DNA from 2 places in the Stenotrophomonas sp. YJH_SMC_25 genome. Region 1 is predicted to be linked to the other one. Evidence: riboswitches for the same ligand, from Rfam matches in the RefSeq annotation. Region 1 holds a riboswitch; the other holds the start of a gene.
The links. A riboswitch is a leader RNA that binds a small molecule or an ion and turns the genes downstream of it on or off. The one in region 1 is predicted to bind glycine.

Region 1 (9,701 bases):
GTGGGTCTGGCCCAGTGCTTCCAGGTAGGTGAATTTCGAGCACGCATTGACGAACGGCTCGGGTGTTTTCTTCTCGCCGAAACCGTACACCTTCACGCCATCGGTCAACAGGCGCATCACCATCGGGGTGAAGTCCGCATCGCTGGAGACGATGGCAAAGCCATCCAGGTTGCGCGCGTACAGCAGGTCCATGGCATCGATCACCATCGCCATGTCCGAGGCATTCTTGCCCTTGCTGTAGGCGAACTGCTGGATGGGACGGATCGCATACTCATGCAGCACCGCTTCCCACCCCTTCAGTCGCGGGCTCTTCCAGTTGCCATAGGCGCGGCGCACGTTGGCCACCCCATAGCGGGCCACTTCGGCCAACACCTCGTCGATCTTCGAGGCCGGCGCATTGTCGGCGTCGATCAACAGGGCGATGCGCTTTTCCGGTTCGCTCATGGACTCCTCGCGTGCGGTTGCCTGAACCCGAGTATCGCCGATCCACGCGGGCGCTGACGTGACAGGCAGTCGCCGTGCGAAGATGCCAGGCGCTTCCCCCAATGCCCCCACTGGAGTGAGTCGATGAGTCGCGAGCGCGTTCCCCACCTGGTTGTTGTCGGCGGCGGTTTTGCCGGTCTCTGGGCCACCCGTGCCCTGGCCCGCGAGCGCATACGCATCACCCTGGTCGACCGCCGCAACCATCATCTGTTCCAGCCGCTGCTGTACCAGGTGGCCACCGCCGGCCTGTCCGCGCCGGATATCGCTGCACCACTGCGCCATATCCTCGGCCACCAGCGCAACGTGGAAGTCCGCCTCGGCGAAGTGGTCGCCATCGACAAGCAGGCCCGGCAGATCCGCATGGCCGATGGCAGCACGCTGGACTACGACAGCCTGCTGCTGGCCACCGGCGCCACCCACGCCTACTTCGGCAACGACCAGTGGGCCGATGATGCGCCCGGCCTGAAGACGCTGGACGATGCGATCGCGCTGCGCCGCAAGCTGCTGCTGGCGTTCGAGCGCGCCGAGGCGGAACCGGACCCGGCGAAGAAGGCCGCATGGCTGAGCTTCGCGGTGGTCGGTGGCGGTCCCACCGGTGTTGAACTGGCCGGCACCCTGGCCGAGATCGCGCGGCATACGTTGCGCAACGAATTCCGCCACATCGACCCGGCCAGCGCCAAGGTGCGGCTGGTCGAGGCCGGCCCGCGCGTGCTGTCCTCGTTCCCGGAAGTACTTTCGCTGAAAGCACGCCGCCAGCTGGAAAAGCTGGGCGTGGAAGTGCTGACCGGTACCCCGGTGAGCGACATCGACAGCCAGGGCTTCACGCTCGGTGACCAGTTCGTACCGGCCCGCACCGTGGTCTGGGCCGCCGGCGTGGCCGCTTCACCGCTGGCGCGCACGCTGGACGTGCCGCTGGACCGCGCCGGCCGCGTGCCGGTGCAACCGGACCTGACCCTGCCCGATCACCCGGAGCTGTTCGTGGCCGGTGACCTGGCCGCACTGAGCCAGGCCGACGGCAAGCCGGTACCCGGCGTGGCACCCGCTGCCAAGCAGATGGGCAAATACGTGGCCGAGGTGATCCGCGCACGCCTGCACGGCAAGCCCGAGCCCGGCCCGTTCAAGTACGCCGACTACGGCAACCTGGCCACCATCGGTCGCATGGCCGCGATCGTGCACCTGGGGCGGCTGCAGCTGTCGGGCGTGCTGGCCTGGTGGTTCTGGCTGGCCGCGCACGTGTTCTTCCTGATCGGCTTCCGCAACCGCATCGTGGTGCTGCTGAACTGGGCCGTGGCGTACTGGAGCTACCAGCGCAGCGCACGCATCATCTTCGGCGATGACCAGGAAGACCGGCGACCGAGGCGGTAGTGCCCGCCGCTGGCCGGCTGCCACGCGGTCCGATCCCTTTCCGCAGGAAAGGGCTCTGACTCCGTCAACATCATCCATGCATGGCGTGGATCTACCGCTTCATCGGGCCGCCGGGCGCCCGCCGTTTCGACCATGCGCGGCAGAAGTCCTCCTTCCTTGCGGTGTCGGCAATCTGCGCGGCACTCCAGTTGCGGGTAATCCAGATCGTCAGTGCCGTGCTGCTCAGATGCCAGCGCAGCATGTCGTGCCGTGGCTGTCGCCAAAGATGGCGGCGGGCAATCCAGAACGCCTCCCGTTCCACCTCTGGCACCTTCTTCTTCATCGCGTCGTCGTCGAAGAACTGCGCGGCGAAACTCCAGGGATTCATCGGCTGAAATCCTGTTCGCGGTTCACTGCTGCACGCAGCCACACCACTGGGCACACGGTCTGCTGGCTTCGGCCAACCGCCCACCAGGGCAAGCCCGAGCAGGTACAGCAGGCCAGGCAGCAGTGCGATGCCGGCGGCCAGTACGACGACGGAGACCCATGCCTTACCGGCGGCACGCATCGTGCTCACTTCGCCTTCGGTTTCGGGTACCACAACGCGTTGACGATGACCCAGCGCTGGTCAAAGCGCCCCATGTGGAAGTAATCGACGAACCACGGCGTTTCCAATCGCACCGAGGCGGCATTGCCGGTCACGTCCAGCACCGTGCAGCGGCGGTCCCATTGATCCTTCGGGGTTTTCAGCGCGCCCTGCTTCGTCAGCGCGACCAGTTCTTCCTTCGACATGCGGCGCAGGCCCAGCCGCTCGTCGGGCGTATCGCCGAGGACCGCGCGCTTGGCCAGGTCCGGGTGCAGGGAGCGGGCGACGCGCTGCGGGTCGGCCTCCAGCTGGCCGTCGACGTAGTCATGGCAGGTGGCTTCGATGGCCGCGAGGGTGGCCGGGTCGGCAGCGGGACTGGTTGACGCGGAGAGAGCGAACAACAGGGCGACGGTGGACATCCGGGTCTCCAGCGCTGAGGGCTGGGCGATCATGGCATATGCAAGCCGCATCCACGCATGGCGTGGATCTACGGCATCAGGCCCATTTCGTCGGTGCCCAGCTGCATGTACATGAACGCAGCGGCTTCTTCAGACATGGGCTGCCCCTGCGGGAAGCTGTCCAACCAGGCGGTGATGCGCGCATGGCGCCCCGCCAGCGCATCCATCAATGCCTGCTTTTCCGCGTCAGTGGCGCGCTCCCGCATTTCATTGCGAAGCACGTCATCGCCGATCCCCCACTTTTCCGCGAACGGGATCAGATCGACCAGATCGGGAGGGACCCGGTCACGACGCAGGTGGATCAGTTCGGGTGTCCTCGGGCCATACGCAGCCAGCTCAGCAGCGGTGCCGATCTGCCCATGCTGCAGTGGCGGTGGCGACGGTGCTTGGGTGCAGGCCAGAAGGGCCGCGCAGGCAGTCAACAGCAGTATCCCGCAGTTCTTCATCGGACGGATCCATGTGTCGATGGGTGTGGCGATCATGGCATGACTGGAAGCGCCCATCCACGCATGGCGTGGATCTACTGTAGAGCCGGGTCCATGCTCGGCTTCACCATCAGGCAGCAGCAACAACAGCCGAGCGTGGGCTCGGCTTTACAGAAGCGCAGGATCCGGCGCCTGCAGCCAGGCCAGCTTGCGTTCGCGCGGCTGCTGCTTGAGCTGCCATTCGGCCCGCGAGGCGGCGGCCCGGTCCGGGTACTCGCGCACGGCCAGCACCCGCAGCGGCGGCCGGGCCCGGGTGTAGCGCGCGCCCTTGCCAGCCTGATGGGTGGCGAAACGCGCGTCCACGTCGGTGCTGATGCCGGCGTAATAGCTGCCATCGCGACATTCGAGCAGGTACAGGAACCACGGGCGGAGGGACGGGGCCATGCCCGGATTATGCCGTGCTGCACTGCAGCGGATATACTGGCGCCCGAATGCAGGAGAGAGGCGCCGCGCTGGCGCCCGCCGAAGGCGCAGGCTCCCATGATCGCTCAGGCCGGTGGGCTGGAATCCCACCAACCATGCATTCGACTCGCCGAGCTGGAGAGAGGTCACCGGGCATGCCCGGGACGATCCGCCGAAGGGGCACGCGGCCCATGCCGCTGAACTCTCAGGCAAAAGGACAGCGGGAGCGGCACCGGTCATCGTCATCCCGTCATTGCGCAGGCAGTGGCGGTAGTCGCGCATGGCCGGCCCCACCGCGCCCGGAGCCTGCCCAATGCTGCTGTCCATCATCTACCTGATCGCCATTTCCGCCGAAGCCATGACCGGCGCGCTGTCCGCCGGCCGCCGCCGCATGGACCTGTTCGGCGTGGTCATGATCGCCTGCGTCACCGCCCTCGGTGGTGGTTCACTGCGCGACATCCTGCTCGGTCACTACCCGCTGGGCTGGGTGAAGCATCCCGAGTACCTGGGCTTCACCGTGTGCGCGGCGCTGATCGCCACCTGGGTGGCGCGCTGGATGCACCACTTCCGCCGCACCTTCCTGGTGCTCGATGGCCTGGGCCTGATCGCCTTCACCCTGATCGGCTGCTCGATCGCGCGCGAAGCCGGCCATGCGATGCCGATCGTGCTGATCGCCGGCATGCTGACCGGCGCGTTCGGCGGCGTGCTGCGCGACATCCTCTGCAACGAGGTGCCGCTGATCTTCCAGAAGGAGCTGTACGCGATCATCGCGCTGCTGACCGGCGCGGCCTACCTGTTGCTGCTGCACTGGGGCGTGGCCGACGCCACCGCGATCCTGTGCTGCCTCGGCGGCGGCTTCGCGCTGCGCCTGCTGGCGATCCACTACCGCTGGGAAATGCCGAAGTTCGTGTACCACGACGAAGTGCATTGAGGTTCGCGCGGCGGAATCCGCACCACCCCGGCGATGTACCTGGCGCTGTCGCTCATGCGCAGCGCCAGGCGCATCGCCGGTGCAGATGGGCCGGTCTCCAACTCCGACCGGCCCTGATCGCGGCCGCACCCCCGCAGGCGCTGGCCGCCATCCACACACGTGCCGCACTCAAGCGGCTTCGGACACCTTCACTTCGCGACGGGCGCGCACGGCCGCGGCCAGTCGCTCCAGCACCGTCACGGTGGTGTCCCAGTCGATGCAGCCATCGGTGATGCTCTGCCCGTAGACCAGCGGTTGGCCTTCCACCAGTTCCTGGCGACCACCGACCAGATGGCTCTCGATCATCACACCGACGATGCGCTGTTCACCGTCTTCCAACTGAACGGCGATGTCCTCGATCACCTTCGGCTGGTTGTCCGGGTTCTTCAGGCTGTTGGCATGGCTGGCGTCGATCATCAGGCGCGTCGGCAGCTTGGCCTTGGCCAGCGCCTGGCAGGCCTCGGCGACACTGCCTGCATCGTAGTTCGGCTGCTTGCCGCCGCGCAGGATCACATGGCAGTCCGGGTTGCCGGTGGTCGACACGATGGCGGTGCCACCCTGCTTGGTGACCGACAGGAAGTGATGCGGATTGGACGCCGCACCCACCGCGTCAGCGGCGATCTTCACGTTGCCATCGGTGCCGTTCTTGAAGCCGACCGGGCACGACAGCCCCGAGGCCAGTTCGCGGTGCACCTGGCTTTCGGTGGTGCGCGCACCAATGGCGCCCCAGGCCACCAGATCGGCGATGTATTGCGGCGAGATCACGTCGAGGAACTCGACGCCGGCCGGCAGGCCGAGCTTGTTGATGTCGCGCAGCAAGCCACGGGCGATGCGCAGGCCCTTGTCGATCCTGAAGCTGCCGTCCAGGTCCGGATCGTTGATCAGGCCCTTCCAGCCCACCGTGGTGCGCGGCTTCTCGAAGTACACGCGCATCACGATTTCAAGTTCCCCGGCCAGCGCGTCACGCAGCGGCTTCAGGCGCTGGGCGTACTCGATGGCGGCCTTCGGGTCGTGGATCGAGCATGGGCCAACCACCACTGCCAGGCGGTCGTCACGGCCATGCAGGATCTGGTGCAGGGCCGCGCGCGAGGCGCTGACGGTGTCGGAGGCTTCATCGTCACACGGCAGCATCGCCAGCAGCTGGGCAGGCGGTGTCAGCGGTTCGATGGTGCGGATACGCAGGTCGTCGGTGTGCGGGGGCATTGGGGGAGGTCTCCGGAACGTTGGGGGTCCCCAGCGTGGCAGCATGAAAAAAGCCGCCAGGTTCGCTGGCGGCTTTCGGGAATGCGTCTGAAGCTTTCTTCAGGGTGAGCGCAGTCCTTCCTCCGCCAGTGGCTTCGGAAAGTAATACCAGTAAAAGCGGGTGGCGGCTGCATTCATGGGTTGTATTGATAGCACAGCTTTTGCGCAGTGCAAAATGTTTCATCCGCAACTGGGGACGCGGTTCAGCGAGATGCGCGCCGGCCCTGCCCACGCGGCGGCAACCACGCAACGTCGCTCATTTGCCATGCACTTCCACGTCCAGCAGCAGGCCCTCATGGATGTCGGCCCAGCGTTCCAGCACGCGATCCAGTTCCTGCCGGGCCTCGTCCAGCTGCTCGGGGTTGAGCAGGGAACGCGCGGTGTAAAGATCGGAAACCAAGCGCCGCAGGGCCGATTCCTGGATGGCCACCGACGGCCCCTCCAGCCCCGGCAACTGCAACGCCGGGCTGTCGCCAAGAGGGCCGAACAGCGTGACCTGGAGCGTGCTCTGCATGATCGACTTTCCTGCGGATGGGCATGGGCAATGTCCTGTTTACCGCGTCTGGGTGACAGGCGCATGTGCCACCCATGCCCAGCACGGAATCTGCCGGCGTCTGCCGCGCCGCTACAAGGCGGCCAGGTCGGCAAGGTGCTGGGCCATGCTGTCCATCGCGCCTACCGCCTGGGTGGTGGTGAAGTACTCATGCCAGCCGGTAGCGGCAATGCCGGCCATCAACGCATCGACCTCCTCGCGACTTGCGCAGCGCCAGACCGCATAGAACTGCTCATCGCTGCCGTGCGGTACGCCCGAGGCAATGCGGCCCATCGCCAGCGGCGTGATGCGGACCGGATCGAACTGCTGCATGCCGGCGCCGATACGGGCGAAGAAGGCGTTCCGCTGCTCGGGCGGAAGTGTGGTCCAGGCAGGGGTGGCGGTGTAGAGCTCGATGAGGGTGTGCGACATGGTGGTTCTTCCTTGAGGGTTCGGGGGTTGCCGGCCAGCGGCCGGCACTACCGGAGCGAGCGCAGCGCGCGTTTGCGGATGTAGGCGTTGGCGTCGCTGTGGCGCTCATGCTGCCAACGCGTACACAGCTGGCGCAGCCACTGCGGCTGAGTCTTGCCGGCATCGTTGAGCCAGTTTCCGACCGAATCCTGCACATAGCGTTCCGGATCGTCGGCCAGTGCTTCCAGCAGCGCGGATGCATGTTCCGGGCGCTGCTTGAACAGTGCGATATGCGTGGCCCAGACACCGCGCGGACGCAGTGCTTCGCAGGCGAAGCGGCGCAGGTACGGCGATGTTTCCTGTGACCACGGTTGCAGGTGCTCCAGCGCCTGCAGTGGTGCGGCAACGATGTCCGTGCGTAGTGCCAGCCACGCCCATTCGCGCACACCGAAATGGGGGTCATCGGCCAGTGTGCGCATCTGCTGCAGTTTCCCTGCCAGCGTTGCGCGGGCATCGCTGCCGATCAGGTAGCAGGCCCAGCCACGCACGGTATCGGAGCTGTGATGCTGCCAAAGCGCAGGCGCCCCCTGCCCCGCCTCACGCAGCAGTTGCGCAGCCAGGGCCATGCGCAGCGTGATGCCCTTGCCTGAGGCGTCCCGCATGCGTTGCTGCGCCTCCGGTGCAAGCGCAGGCGCCACCACCTGCAGCAGCGCGGCAAAATCCACTGCCAGGCATTCTGCCAGATGGGTGGCGGGGACGCGGCCGGTGTTGAGTGCTTGCCGGCGTTCCGCAGGAATGGCCGTGCTCATGCTGCGGATTCCCGCCCGGCGTCCGTGTGCTGCCAGACCTTGTGCAGCAGCTGTGACAGCTGCTGCTGTTCATCAGCATCCAGGCCGTTGAACAGCCCACCGATCCATTGCGTGTGCTGCTCGAACAGCGATTCGGCCAAACGCTTTCCCGGTGCGGTCAGCACGATCTGCAGGCGGCGGCCATCCCCGTCATCGTTGCGACGCTGCAGCAGGCCTTCGCGCTGCAGGCCATCGAGCAGGCCGCTGATGGTGGCGCGGGTCACGCCGGCGCGCTCGGCCAGCACATGCGGCGGCAGTGCGCCACCGGCCCCGTGCAACAGGAACAGCACGATGAAGCGACCCTCGCTGAGCCCATGCGGTGCCAGCCGCGCGGCGCAGTCGCGATCGATCGACGAGGACAGCGAGAGCAGCTGGAAACACAGGCGCAGCGGCGCGATGTTGGCGTGACCGCGTCGCTGCGCTTCCTCGATCAGGGCATGGTGCTTGGCTTCGATCATCTCACGCACGTGATATGGTTAGGCGCCTAATCATACAGCAAAACAGCCGCTGCCTGTAAACCACAGCCGATATCAGGTGAACTTTCCCAGCAGCAGGCACGCAATCAGCCCGCCGCCCTCCCGGTGCAGCAGCTGCAGTTCGCCCGCGTGCCGCCTCGCCACATTGGCGGCCACTGCCAGCCCAAGTCCCGCTCCACCGGTGGTGCGACTACGAGAACGCTCGCTGCGCTGGAACGGTTGCAGCAGGCGTACTCGGTCGCCCTCGGCGATACCTGGGCCCCGATCCATCACCTCCAGCTGGACCCCTCGCTCAACCACGGCAAGCCGCAGTTCCATCGCCCCGGCATAGCGATCGGCATTGTCGATAAGGTTGTCGAACGCGCGCCGAAGCAGCAGCGCGTCGCCGTGCCAGGGCAGACTGTCCGGCCCCTGGATGGAGATCTCGACACCGCGCAGCAACGCTGCCTGCACGCACTCCTCCAGCAGCGCGGCCAGATCCAGCGGGCGCATCTGCAACGGCTGCAATTCGCCGCGTGCGTAATCGAGCACCTGCTCGATCATCGTGTCCATGCGCTCGATGTCCGCCACCATCCGGGCCGCCTGTGGTGTGGGCGCGAACTCGGCGCGCAGTCGCAGGCCGGTCAATGGTGTGCGCAGGTCGTGCGCCACTGCAGCCAGCATATGGGTCATGTCCTGGGCCTGCGCACGCAGGCGCTCTCGACCGGTGCCGATCGCGGCGGCCAGCATCTGTACCTCGCGCGGGCCATCATCCGGCAGGGGCGTGTCGGCTTGCAGGTCCACACGTGCACTGGCATCGGCCAAGCGTCGTAGTGGACGCCCCAGCCGGATCGATGCCCACGCCGCCAGCGGCGCCAGCAACACGGCACCGCCCAGCAGCGCCAGTATCACCTGTCGCCGCCAAGCTGCCAGATCACTGTGATCGCTGCCGACCACCTGCCATCGGCCATCGGCCTGGCGCACGCCCAGTTCAAACGGCGGCCATTGCATCGCGGTCAGCAGCGCGGCCTGCGCCTTCAGTACACCGACCCGCGCCGTGCCGTCGAGCACAGCGCCGCCTTCGATGACCTGCACATCAGGCGCCTTGCCCTGTCCGCTCCAGACCAGGCGCACCTCCTTCGCCGGCAAACCCAGCTGCAGCGCCGCCAACTGGGTGAGCCAGTCACTGGCACTGCCCTGTGGTGGCGCATCCTGCGTCGCCAGATGCAGGCCCAGTGGTGCCGCGGCCTGCTCCCCCCGCAGCACCTGCACGGCCTGGTCCAACCGCATCGGTGGCGGCGCGGGCCGAGGCATCCAGCCAACCACGGCCACGCTGACCAGTGTCGCCAGCAGCAGGCTGGCCAGGGCCAGCATCGTGATCCAACGCGCGGTCGGCCACCGGCTGTTCACAGCACCTGTACCTCGGCGTGGAAGCGATAGCCTTCGCCACGCGATGTCTGCACCAGGGCTTCCGCACCGGGTGAG
Region 2 (9,701 bases), on a different contig from region 1:
CTGGCGGTCACCGCGGTGGCGGTGTGCGGCGCGTTCTTCAGCGGGTTGTCCTCGCGGTCCAGACGGCCGTCTTCGATCGCGGTGATCTCCTCGCGGATCTGGATCATCGCGTCGATGAAGCGGTCCAGCTCGTGCAGCGATTCGCTCTCGGTCGGTTCGACCATCAGCGTGCCGGCCACCGGGAAGCTCAGGGTCGGGGCGTGGAAGCCGAAGTCGATCAGGCGCTTGGCGACGTCCTCGGCGCCGATGCCGCTGGTCTTCTCCAGCGGGCGTACGTCTAGGATGCACTCGTGTGCCACCAGGCCGTTGCGGCCGGTGTACAGGGTCTTGAAGTGCGGGGCCAGGCGCTTGGCGATGTAGTTGGCGTTGAGCTGCGCGACCTGGGTGGCCTTACGCAGGCCTTCGCGGCCCATCATCGCGATGTACATCCAGCTGATCGGCAGGATCGAGGCGCTGCCGAAGCTGGCGGCGCTGACCATGCCGACCGGGCCGTTGTCACCCAGCTTGCCCGGCAGGAACGGGGCCAGGTGTTCCTTGACCGCGCACGGGCCGACGCCCGGGCCGCCGCCGCCGTGCGGGATGCAGAAGGTCTTGTGCAGGTTCAGGTGCGAAACGTCCGAACCCCACTTGCCGGGCTTGGCCACGCCGACCAGGGCGTTCATGTTGGCGCCGTCGGTGTACACCTGGCCGCCGTGCTGGTGGATGATCTCGCAGATCTCGACCACCTCTTCCTCGAACACGCCGTGCGTGGACGGGTAGGTCATCATGATCGCGGCCAGGCGGTCGCTGTACTTCTCGGCGTTGAGGCGGATGTCTTCAACATCGACATTGCCGTTGGCATCGGTCTTGGTGACCACCACCTTCATGCCGCACATCTGCGCCGAGGCCGGGTTGGTGCCGTGCGCCGAATCCGGGATCAGGCAGATGTCGCGGTGGCCTTCGCCGCGCGAGCGGTGGTAGGCGCGGATCGCCAGCAGGCCGGCGTACTCGCCCTGTGCACCGGAGTTCGGCTGCAGGCTGACCGCGTCGTAGCCGGTGCATTCGACCAGCATCGCTTCCAGCGTGTCGATCAGTTCCTTGTAGCCCAGCGCCTGGTCGGCCGGCACCAGCGGGTGGATCTGCGAGAACTCCGGCCAGGTCACCGGGATCATCTCGGCGGTGGCGTTGAGCTTCATGGTGCACGAACCCAGCGGGATCATCGTGCGGTCCATCGCCAGGTCCTTGTCGGCCAGCGAACGCAGGTAGCGCAGCAGTTCGTGCTCGCTGTGGTGGGTGTTGAACACCGGGTGGGTCAGGAACGCGGACTGGCGCAGCAGGCCGGTCGGCAGCGCGTCGGCGGTGCTGGCATCCAGCGCGTCGACCTCCAGCGAGGCACCGAACACCGCAGCCACGGCGACGATGTCGGCGCGGGTGGTGGTCTCGTCCAGGCTGATGCCGACCGAGTCGCTGTCGATCGCGCGCAGGTTGTAACCGGCGGCGCGTGCCTTGGCATGGATTTCATCGGCATGCACGCCGGTGACGTGCAGGGTGTCGAAGAAGTCGCCACCGACCTGCACGCCGGCATTGCGCAGCGCTGCGGCCAGGATCGAGGCCAGGCGGTGCGTGCGGCGGGCAATGCGGGTCAGGCCTTCCGGGCCGTGGTAAACGGCGTACATCGAGGCCATCACCGCCAGCAGCACCTGTGCGGTACAGATGTTGGAGGTGGCCTTCTCGCGGCGGATGTGCTGTTCGCGGGTCTGCAGGGTCAGGCGGTAGGCCGGGTTGCCCTGGGCATCGATCGAAACGCCGATCAGGCGGCCCGGCATCGAGCGCTTGTAGGCGTCACGGCAGGCCATGAAGGCGGCGTGCGGGCCACCGAAGCCGAACGGCACGCCGAAACGCTGGCTGTTGCCGACCACGATGTCCGCGCCCCATTCGCCCGGGGCAGCCAGCAGGGTCAGGGCCAGCAGGTCGGTGGCCACGGCCACCAGGCCGCCGCGTGCGTGTACGGCATCGACCAGCGCCTTGTAGTCGCCGACCTGGCCGAAGGTGTCCGGATACTGCAGCAGCAGGCCGAACGCTTCCGCTTCCAGTGCTTCGGCCGGGGTGCCGACGCGCAGCACGATGCCCATGGGCTCGGCGCGGGTACGCAGCAGTTCCAGGGTCTGCGGGTGCACGGCGTCGTGCACGAAGAAGGTGTCCGACTTCGACTTGGCCGAACGCTTGGCCAGGGTCATCGCTTCGGCGGCGGCGGTGGCTTCGTCCAGCAGCGAGGCGTTGGCGATTTCCATGCCGGTCAGGTCGGCGCACAGGGTCTGGAAGTTGATCAGCGCTTCCATGCGGCCCTGCGAGATTTCCGCCTGGTACGGGGTGTAGGCGGTGTACCACGCCGGGTTTTCCAGGATGTTGCGCAGGATCACGTTCGGCGTGTGGGTACCGTAGTAACCCTGGCCGATGAAGCTGCGCAGCACGGTGTTCTTGTCGGCGATCGCACGGATCTTCGCCAGTGCCTGCACTTCGGTCATCGACTCCGGCAGTGCCAGCGGTGCCGGCGACTTGATCTTGGCCGGCACGATGGCGTCGGTCATCGCATCCAGCGACGCGTGGCCGACGACGTCGAGCATCTGCGCGATCTCGGCGTCGTTGGGGCCGATGTGGCGCTCGACGAACGCGTTGTGGTGCTCGAGCTCACGCAGGGAAGGGGTGTTCTGGGACATGGCGAAGGATCCGTCAGGAAAGGGCACACGCACGGGCACAAGCCGCCGGTCGGCGGTCTGCGGGGCGCCCCTCTGTCCTTTTGCCTGAGAGTTTAAAAGCGCGGCGGACCGCAGCTTCGTGCCCCTTCGGCGCCGGATCGAACCGGTCTCTCCAGAGTTGTGTTACGGGTGGTATCGGGCCTGAGCGATTACGGGCGTTGCGCCTTCGGCAGCGGTATTCCGCTTCTCCCACCGTGTTGCCCGCCGATTATAGCCCGTTGCGGGCGCGGCGGCCGCCTTCGGTCCTGGAGGCCGCGCCTGAATGGCCGATGGCCCGTCCGTGCGTTTTGTGCACTGATGCATGGCATCAGGCGCAATCCCCACCTATGATGGGCGGATACCCGAATTCATCTGGCGCCGTCCCTGCTGCAGGGGACCGGCGCCCGCCGTGCGTGCCGCGCATGGCCCTGCCGGACGCCTTTCCCATGACCGCCGCTGTTGCTCCCTCCACCCGCCGCATGGCCCTGCTACTCGCCGGCCTGGCCATGTTCGGTCCGTTCTCGATCGACACCATCTTCCCGGCGTTCCCGCAGCTGGCCCAGCGCCTGGCGGTGGACGAGGTGGCGGTGCAGCAGACCATCAGCGTGTACCTGCTGTTCTACGGCCTGATGAGCCTTGCGCACGGCCCGCTGTCCGACGCCTGGGGCCGCAAGCGGGTGATCCTCGGTGGCCTGGTGGTGTTCGTCGGCGCTTCGGTCGGCTGCGCGCTGTCCACCGACCTGACCACGCTGCTGGCGTTCCGTGCGCTGCAGGGCCTGTCAGCAGGCGTCGGCATGATCGTCGGCCGCGCGGTGATCCGCGACCTGTACCACGGACACGACGCGCAGCGCCTGATGAGCCAGGTATCGATGCTGTTCGGCATCGCTCCGGCCATCGCACCGATCATTGGCGGCTGGATCCTGCTCAGTGGCGCCGGCTGGCCACTGATTTTCTGGTTCCTGGTGGTGTTTGCGCTGCTCCTGCTGGCGGCCACTGCACGCTACCTGCCGGAAACCCATCCGGTGGAGGCACGGGTGCCGTTGTCACCGCGCGTGCTGCTGCGTGATTACGTGCGCATCGGTTTCAACCCGCGGTTCCTGCGCCTGGCGCTGGCCGGCAGCATCGGTTTCGGCGGCATTTTCCTGTACATCTCCTCGGCGCCGGTGTTCGTGATGCAGCACCTGCATCTGGGCGAGGGTGGTTTTGCCTGGCTGTTCATCCCCACCATCGGCGGCATGACCACCGGCTCGTTCCTGTCCGGGCGCATGGCCGGGCACACCACGCCCACCCGCCAGGTGTCCATTGGTTTCGGCCTGTGTGCGCTGTCGGTGCTGCTGAATGTCGGCTACGTGGCGCTGTCGCCGCAGTTCGTGCTGCCGTGGGCGGTGCTGCCGATCTTCCTGGGCGGCATGGGCATGGCATTGATCTTCCCGATCCTGGCGCTGGCGGTGCTGGACATGTACCCGCACCAGCGCGGCCTGGCTTCGTCGCTGCAGGCCTTCGTGCAGCTGATGATCAGCACGGTGGTGGCCGGCGTGGTGTCGCCGCTGCTCAGCGCCAGCCCGCTGCACCTGGCGCTGGGGCAGGCCGCGTTCTTCGCCGCCGGCTTCGTGTTCTGGTACTGGGAACACCAGCGTGAACGCGCGGCACAGGCGGCCTGCACGGGCCATTGAGCAGCGCGCAGGGGGAGGGCCGGCCGCTTTGCCCGCAACGCTTGCGAAGAGGAACGACCGGACTAGGCTGGGCACTCCAGCCAGCCGGTGCGTGGATGCACGACAGCCAGCCAATCCGATGTCGTTGCATGAGGTTCCCCATGGCTGCGCAGCAGACCTACCGCCTGTTCGAGGTGGCGCTGAAGGAGCGCCGCGTTCTTTCCCCTTCCCTGGACCGCATGGTGTTCACCGGTGCCGACGTGGCGCGGATGAAGACCGAAGGCCCTGACCAGCGCATCAAGGTGTTCTTCCCCTTGCCCGGCCAGGAGGTGCCGCAGGTCCCCAGCGGTGAAGACTGGTACCCACGCTACCGGGCCCTGCCGGACGACAAGCGCCCGCCGATGCGTACCTACACCATCCGCCAGTTGCGCGCCGAGCAGGGCGAGGTCGACGTCGATTTCGTCATCCATGGCGAAACCGGCCCCGCCTCGCGCTGGGCCATGCACGCCCGCCCTGGCGACCGCGTGGTGCTGCTGGCCCCGGACGCCGACTGTGCCGGGAGCAGCGAGGGCTGGGAGTGGAAGCCACCGGCCGGTGTCGGCCAGGTGCTGCTGGTGGCCGATGAAACCGCGTTGCCTGCGGTGGCCGGCATCCTCGAGGAGCTGGCGGCCATGGTCGACCCACCGCGCACGCTGGCGCTGCTGGAGGTGGCGCAGGCCGGTGATGCGGTGCACCTGAGGGCGCCCTCCAGCGCCGAGCTGGTCTGGCTGCCGCGCGGGCAGGCCGCCTACGGACAGCGGTTGCTGCAGGCGGTCCAGGCGCGGTTGGCAGCGACCTCGGGCGTGACTGCCGGCGATGCGCTGGAGGAGATCGACGTCGATACGCAGATCCTCTGGGAGCAGGCCGAAACCGGTGTGGCCGGGCCGCTGTATGCCTGGGTGGCGGGCGAGGCGGGGGCGGTGATGGCGATCCGCCGCCACTTGGTGCGTGATTGCGGGCTGGACCGCCGCGCGATCACCTTCATGGGCTACTGGCGGCACGGCAAAGTGCTGGACTGAGGGGTGTGAAGCGGTGCTGCGGGCGGGGTGCGCTATCCTTGCGCCCCCCTTCGCAGCGGTACCGCACCATGTCCACCAGCTCCAAGACCCGCCGCGACCAGCGCCGTCGCCAGGAAAAGCAGGCCGCCAACAAGGCCGCCGCGCAGGCCTCGCCGGTGGAGCCGCATGCGGAACTGCGCGATGCACAGCGCACCCTGCTGGCCGGTGTCGTGCGCCGCGACGGCGAATGGGTACTGGGCATGGACGGCCGCATCGCGGGCCACAGCGAGAGCGCTGCGCAGGTGCTGGCGCTGATCATGCAGGCCGGTGAACTGCACGAGCGCAACGGCACGCCGGTGCGCCTGATGTACTCCGATGCACTGCGCGATGCCGCACAGGCCGAAGCCAGGGAGAAGGGCCAGACCTTCGAGGAATTCAAGGCCGAGCTGGCCGCAGCGATGGCCGCGAAGAAGAACAGCTGACCGCTGTTGCGGTAGAGCCGGCCGCTGGCCGGCTGCCCGTTGGGTCTTCATCGCGTAGTTGCCGGCCAGCGGCCGGCACTACCGGAAAGGGGCGGATCCTTTCGGACCCGCCCCTTTTTTCATTTCGCCGTCGGGGCCGCGTTGGCCTGCCAGCCGCACATCTGGCCTTTGACTGCTGTTTCGGTAGAGCCGGCCGCTGGCCGACTGCCAGACGGATTTCCACCGTGCAGTTGCCGGCCAGCGGCCGGCACTACCAGAAAGGGGCGGATCCTCGCGGATCCGCCCCTTTTTTTATTTCGCCGCCGGGGCCGCGTTGGCCTGCCAGCCGCACATCTGGCCTTTGACTGCTGTTTCGGTAGAGCCGGCCGCTGGCCGGCTGCCTGTTGGGTCTTCATCGCGTAGTTGCCGGCCAGCGGCCGGCACTACCGGAAAGGGGCGGATCCTTTCGGATCCGCCCCTTTTTTCATTTCGTCGCCGGGGCCGCGTTGGCCTGCCAGCCGCACATCTGGCCTTTGACTGCCGTTTCGGTAGAGCCGGCCGCTGGCCGGCTGCCCGTTGGGTCTTCATCGCGGAGTTGCCGGCCAGCGGCCGGCACTACCGGAAAGGGGCGGATCCTTTCGGACCCGCCCCTTTTCTCATTTCGCCGCCGGGGCCGCGTTGGCCTGCCAGCCGCACATCTGGCCTTCGTTCTGCTGCTTCAGCCACTCGTTGACCGGGGTGAAGTACTCGATCATCGGGCCGGCATCGAGCTTGTCGGTACCGGTCAGCTCCTTCAGCGTGGCCTGCCACGGCTGGCTGGCACCCTTGCTCAGCATCGCCCAGTACTTCTGGCCGGCTTCCTTGTTGCCGTAGAAGGTGCACTCATGCAGCGGGCCCTTGTAGCCGGACGCGTCGCACAGGCCCTTGTAGAACTGGAACTGCAGGATGCGCGCCAGGAAGTAGCGGGTGTACGGAGTGTTGCCCGGCACGTGGTACTTCGCGCCCGGATCGAAGAACTCTTCGCCACGGGTGCTGGCCGGCGCCACGCCCTGGTACTTGGCCTTCAGGTCCCACCACGCCTTGTTGTAGTTGTCGGCAGTGATCGAGCCATCGAACACGCCCCAGCGCCAGCGGTCGATCATCAGCCCGAACGGCAGGAACGACACGCCTGACAGCGCCATGCGCATCTGGTTGTTGATGACCGCCTCGCGGCTTTCGGTCGGCGCATCGACCAGGCCGATCGAGCTGAGGTACTTGGGCGTCATCGCCAGCACGATGGTGTCGCCGATCGCTTCATGGAAGCCATCGTTGGCACCGCCCTGGAACAGCGGCGGCAGCGGGTTGTAGGCCAGGTCGTAATAGATGTGGCCCAGCTCGTGGTAGATGGTGGTGAAGTTCTCTTCGTTCGGCTTGATGCACATCTTGGTGCGCACGTCGCCTTCCATGTTCATGTCCCAGGCGCTGGCGTGGCAGACCACGTCGCGGTCGTCAGGCTTGATGAACTGGGTTTTTTCCCAGTAGGACTGCGGCAGCGACGGCATGCCCAGCGACACGTAGAAGTCCTGCGCGCGCTCGGTCATCTGCTTGGCGGTACGCAGTTCGGCCTCGCGCTGCGCCTTGTACTGCGCGGCCACGTTGGCATCCTTGCCGGCCTTGGCCAGCGCCGCGCTCAGGTTGGTCTGGTACTGCTTTTCCAGCGCCGCGGTGATGTCCAGGCTGCCGGCGCCCGGGTACGGTTCCAGCTGGTCCCACAGGTTCGACCAGTCCTGCTGCCACATGTTGCCCAGCAGGTGCGCGGCGATCAGGCCATTGCCAACTTCGGCCTTGTCCTTGCCATAGGTCTTGTCCAGCTTGCCGCGCGCGTAGCAGTGCAGCTGCTCGTACATCGGCTTGACCTGTTCCCACAGGCGGTCGGTTTCCGGGCCGATCTGCTCCGGCGGCATGTCGTAGCCGCTGCGCCACATCTGGCCGGCATCGGTGAAGCCCATGCCCTTGGCGCCTTCGTTCACCAGGCCGACGAACTTCTGGTAGTCGCCGCGCATGCTCTTGGTGGTGCTGTGCCAGCCCTGCCAGGCGTCAAGCTGCTTGTCGTAGTCGCGGCTGCGCGCCAGTACCTGTTCCAGCTCGCCCAGCTGGCGGCAGGAGTTCGGATCGTTGGCGTCGGTGCAGTACTTGCCGGCACCGTAGCTGCCTTCCATGCGGGTGGCGATCTGGGTCAGCTCGGCCAGCGTGGCCGGATCGCGCGGCGCCGGCATCGAGGACATCAGTTTCAGCAGGTGGATCGCACGCTTGCTGTCCTCGCTCATCGGCTTGCCGTCGAACTTGGCGGCCTGCTCGATCCAGCTGTTGAGCTGGGTCAGCGAGCGCTCGTTGGCCTTGGCCGCGATGCGTTCGGAATCACTGTTGATGTAGGTGGAAGACAGCCACTGCGCCGAGGTCATCTCCGGGTAGGCGGCCTTGAATTCGGCATTGATGCGGGCCACGAACTGGTCGGCGGTTTCGCCGGCCGGGGCGCTGCTGCTGGCGGTATCGGTGCCTGGGGCAGCTTCCTTTTTGCAGGCGGCCAGGGCCAGCGTGGCGGCGGCGATTGCCGAGGCCAGCAGGAGATGACGGTGTTTCACGGGCGGTCCTTGGGTGGTGAACGACGGCCGAAGGCTAGTGGGCAGTGGCTGCGACCGCAAGTGGCGGAAGTCGGCCGGGTTCGGCAGGGCTGCGCCCTGCACCCGCAGAAGCAACGGCAACGGCCAAAGCAACAGCAGAAGCGGGCTATCCGTGGGATGGCGGGGCGGTGTGGGCTTGCAGGACACGCCGTAAACCCATCCATGGGGGCTCGATGGCGCCATCCATGGCGCCAACGGTCCTGCAAGCCCACACCGCCCCACCTCTGACAGATCGCGGCGGCCGTTGGTGGGTGTCGACCTTGGTCGACACATCTGTCAGGTATCGAAAATCAAAATGGGGTCGGATCCGTTTTCCTCAGGAAAACGGATCCGACCCCAAGGTCGTTCCAACAGATCGCGGAAATCTGTCGAAGGCGGGGTGGGTCCGGTTGCGGGGGCGTGAGCCGCATGGATGCGGCGACCGAGCTTACATGGACGTACTTGCAGCGTCCCCCGCAACCGGACCCACCCCGCCAATCCACGGAATGCCAGCTTTTGCTTTTGCTTTTGCTGTTGCTGTTGCTGTTGCTGTTGCTGTCGAGGCTGCCGGCCAGCGGCCGGCACTACCGCAGGTGCAGGGCTGCAAGCCCTGCCGAACAACCCTCAACCTTCGCAGTTGGCGAACAGGTCGCGATCGCGCTCGTACAGCGAGGTCTTCACCTGCATCAGGCCCAGCACCGACGGGAACAGGTTGTCGTGGTCGGTATAGGCCGCCGAACGCTTGCGCACGCACTGCAGGTCCAACCCACGGCTGCTGGCGAAGCCCGGCGAGAACCACATCGTCATCGGTACGCGGGTCTGCTCGGCCGGAGCGATCGCATACGGCACGCCATGCAGGAACAGGCCCTTCTCGCCCAGCGATTCACCATGATCGGACAGGTAGATCATCGCCGTGTCGTAATCCTGCATGCCCTGCAGGGTGCCGATGGTCTTGCTCAGGAAATGATCGGTGTACAACACCGCGTTGTCATAGCTGTTGGTGATCTCTTCGCGAGAGCAACGGCCGATGTCACGGGTGTCGCAGGTTGGCTTGAAGCGCGCGAAGGCTGCCGGGTAACGCTCGAAGTAGGCCGGGCCGTGGTTGCCCAGCTGGTGCAGCACCACCACGCGGTCGCCGGGCTTGGCACGCACCTGGGTGGCCAGGTCCTGCAGCAGGATCTCGTCCATGCAGCGGCCA

Region 2: another riboswitch for glycine. It lies ahead of gcvP (aminomethyl-transferring glycine dehydrogenase); the one in region 1 lies ahead of AC5P7E_RS05445 (trimeric intracellular cation channel family protein).

The regions. Positions count from the first base shown of each region.
Region 1 is NZ_JCAFSV010000003.1:143,364-153,064, reverse strand. It holds gene AC5P7E_RS05475 (NYN domain-containing protein) at 1-444, opposite strand, end outside; gene AC5P7E_RS05470 (NAD(P)/FAD-dependent oxidoreductase) at 568-1,848, shown strand; gene AC5P7E_RS05465 (hypothetical protein) at 1,940-2,395, opposite strand; gene AC5P7E_RS05460 (nuclear transport factor 2 family protein) at 2,401-2,832, opposite strand; gene AC5P7E_RS05455 (hypothetical protein) at 2,901-3,317, opposite strand; gene AC5P7E_RS05450 (GIY-YIG nuclease family protein) at 3,465-3,740, opposite strand; glycine riboswitch at 3,781-3,870, shown strand; glycine riboswitch at 3,884-3,989, shown strand; gene AC5P7E_RS05445 (trimeric intracellular cation channel family protein) at 4,072-4,689, shown strand; gene AC5P7E_RS05440 (3-deoxy-7-phosphoheptulonate synthase) at 4,858-5,931, opposite strand; gene AC5P7E_RS05435 (hypothetical protein) at 6,227-6,484, opposite strand; gene AC5P7E_RS05430 (DUF6616 family protein) at 6,596-6,934, opposite strand; gene AC5P7E_RS05425 (DNA alkylation repair protein) at 6,982-7,722, opposite strand; gene AC5P7E_RS05420 (MarR family winged helix-turn-helix transcriptional regulator) at 7,719-8,219, opposite strand; gene AC5P7E_RS05415 (sensor histidine kinase) at 8,292-9,590, opposite strand; gene AC5P7E_RS05410 (response regulator) at 9,623-9,701, opposite strand, start outside.
Region 2 is NZ_JCAFSV010000001.1:560,196-569,896, reverse strand. It holds gene gcvP (aminomethyl-transferring glycine dehydrogenase) at 1-2,696, opposite strand, end outside; glycine riboswitch at 2,759-2,861, opposite strand; gene AC5P7E_RS02680 (multidrug effflux MFS transporter) at 3,161-4,387, shown strand; gene AC5P7E_RS02675 (siderophore-interacting protein) at 4,528-5,424, shown strand; gene AC5P7E_RS02670 (hypothetical protein) at 5,493-5,885, shown strand; gene AC5P7E_RS02665 (M2 family metallopeptidase) at 6,521-8,485, opposite strand; gene AC5P7E_RS02660 (phosphoethanolamine transferase) at 9,128-9,701, opposite strand, start outside.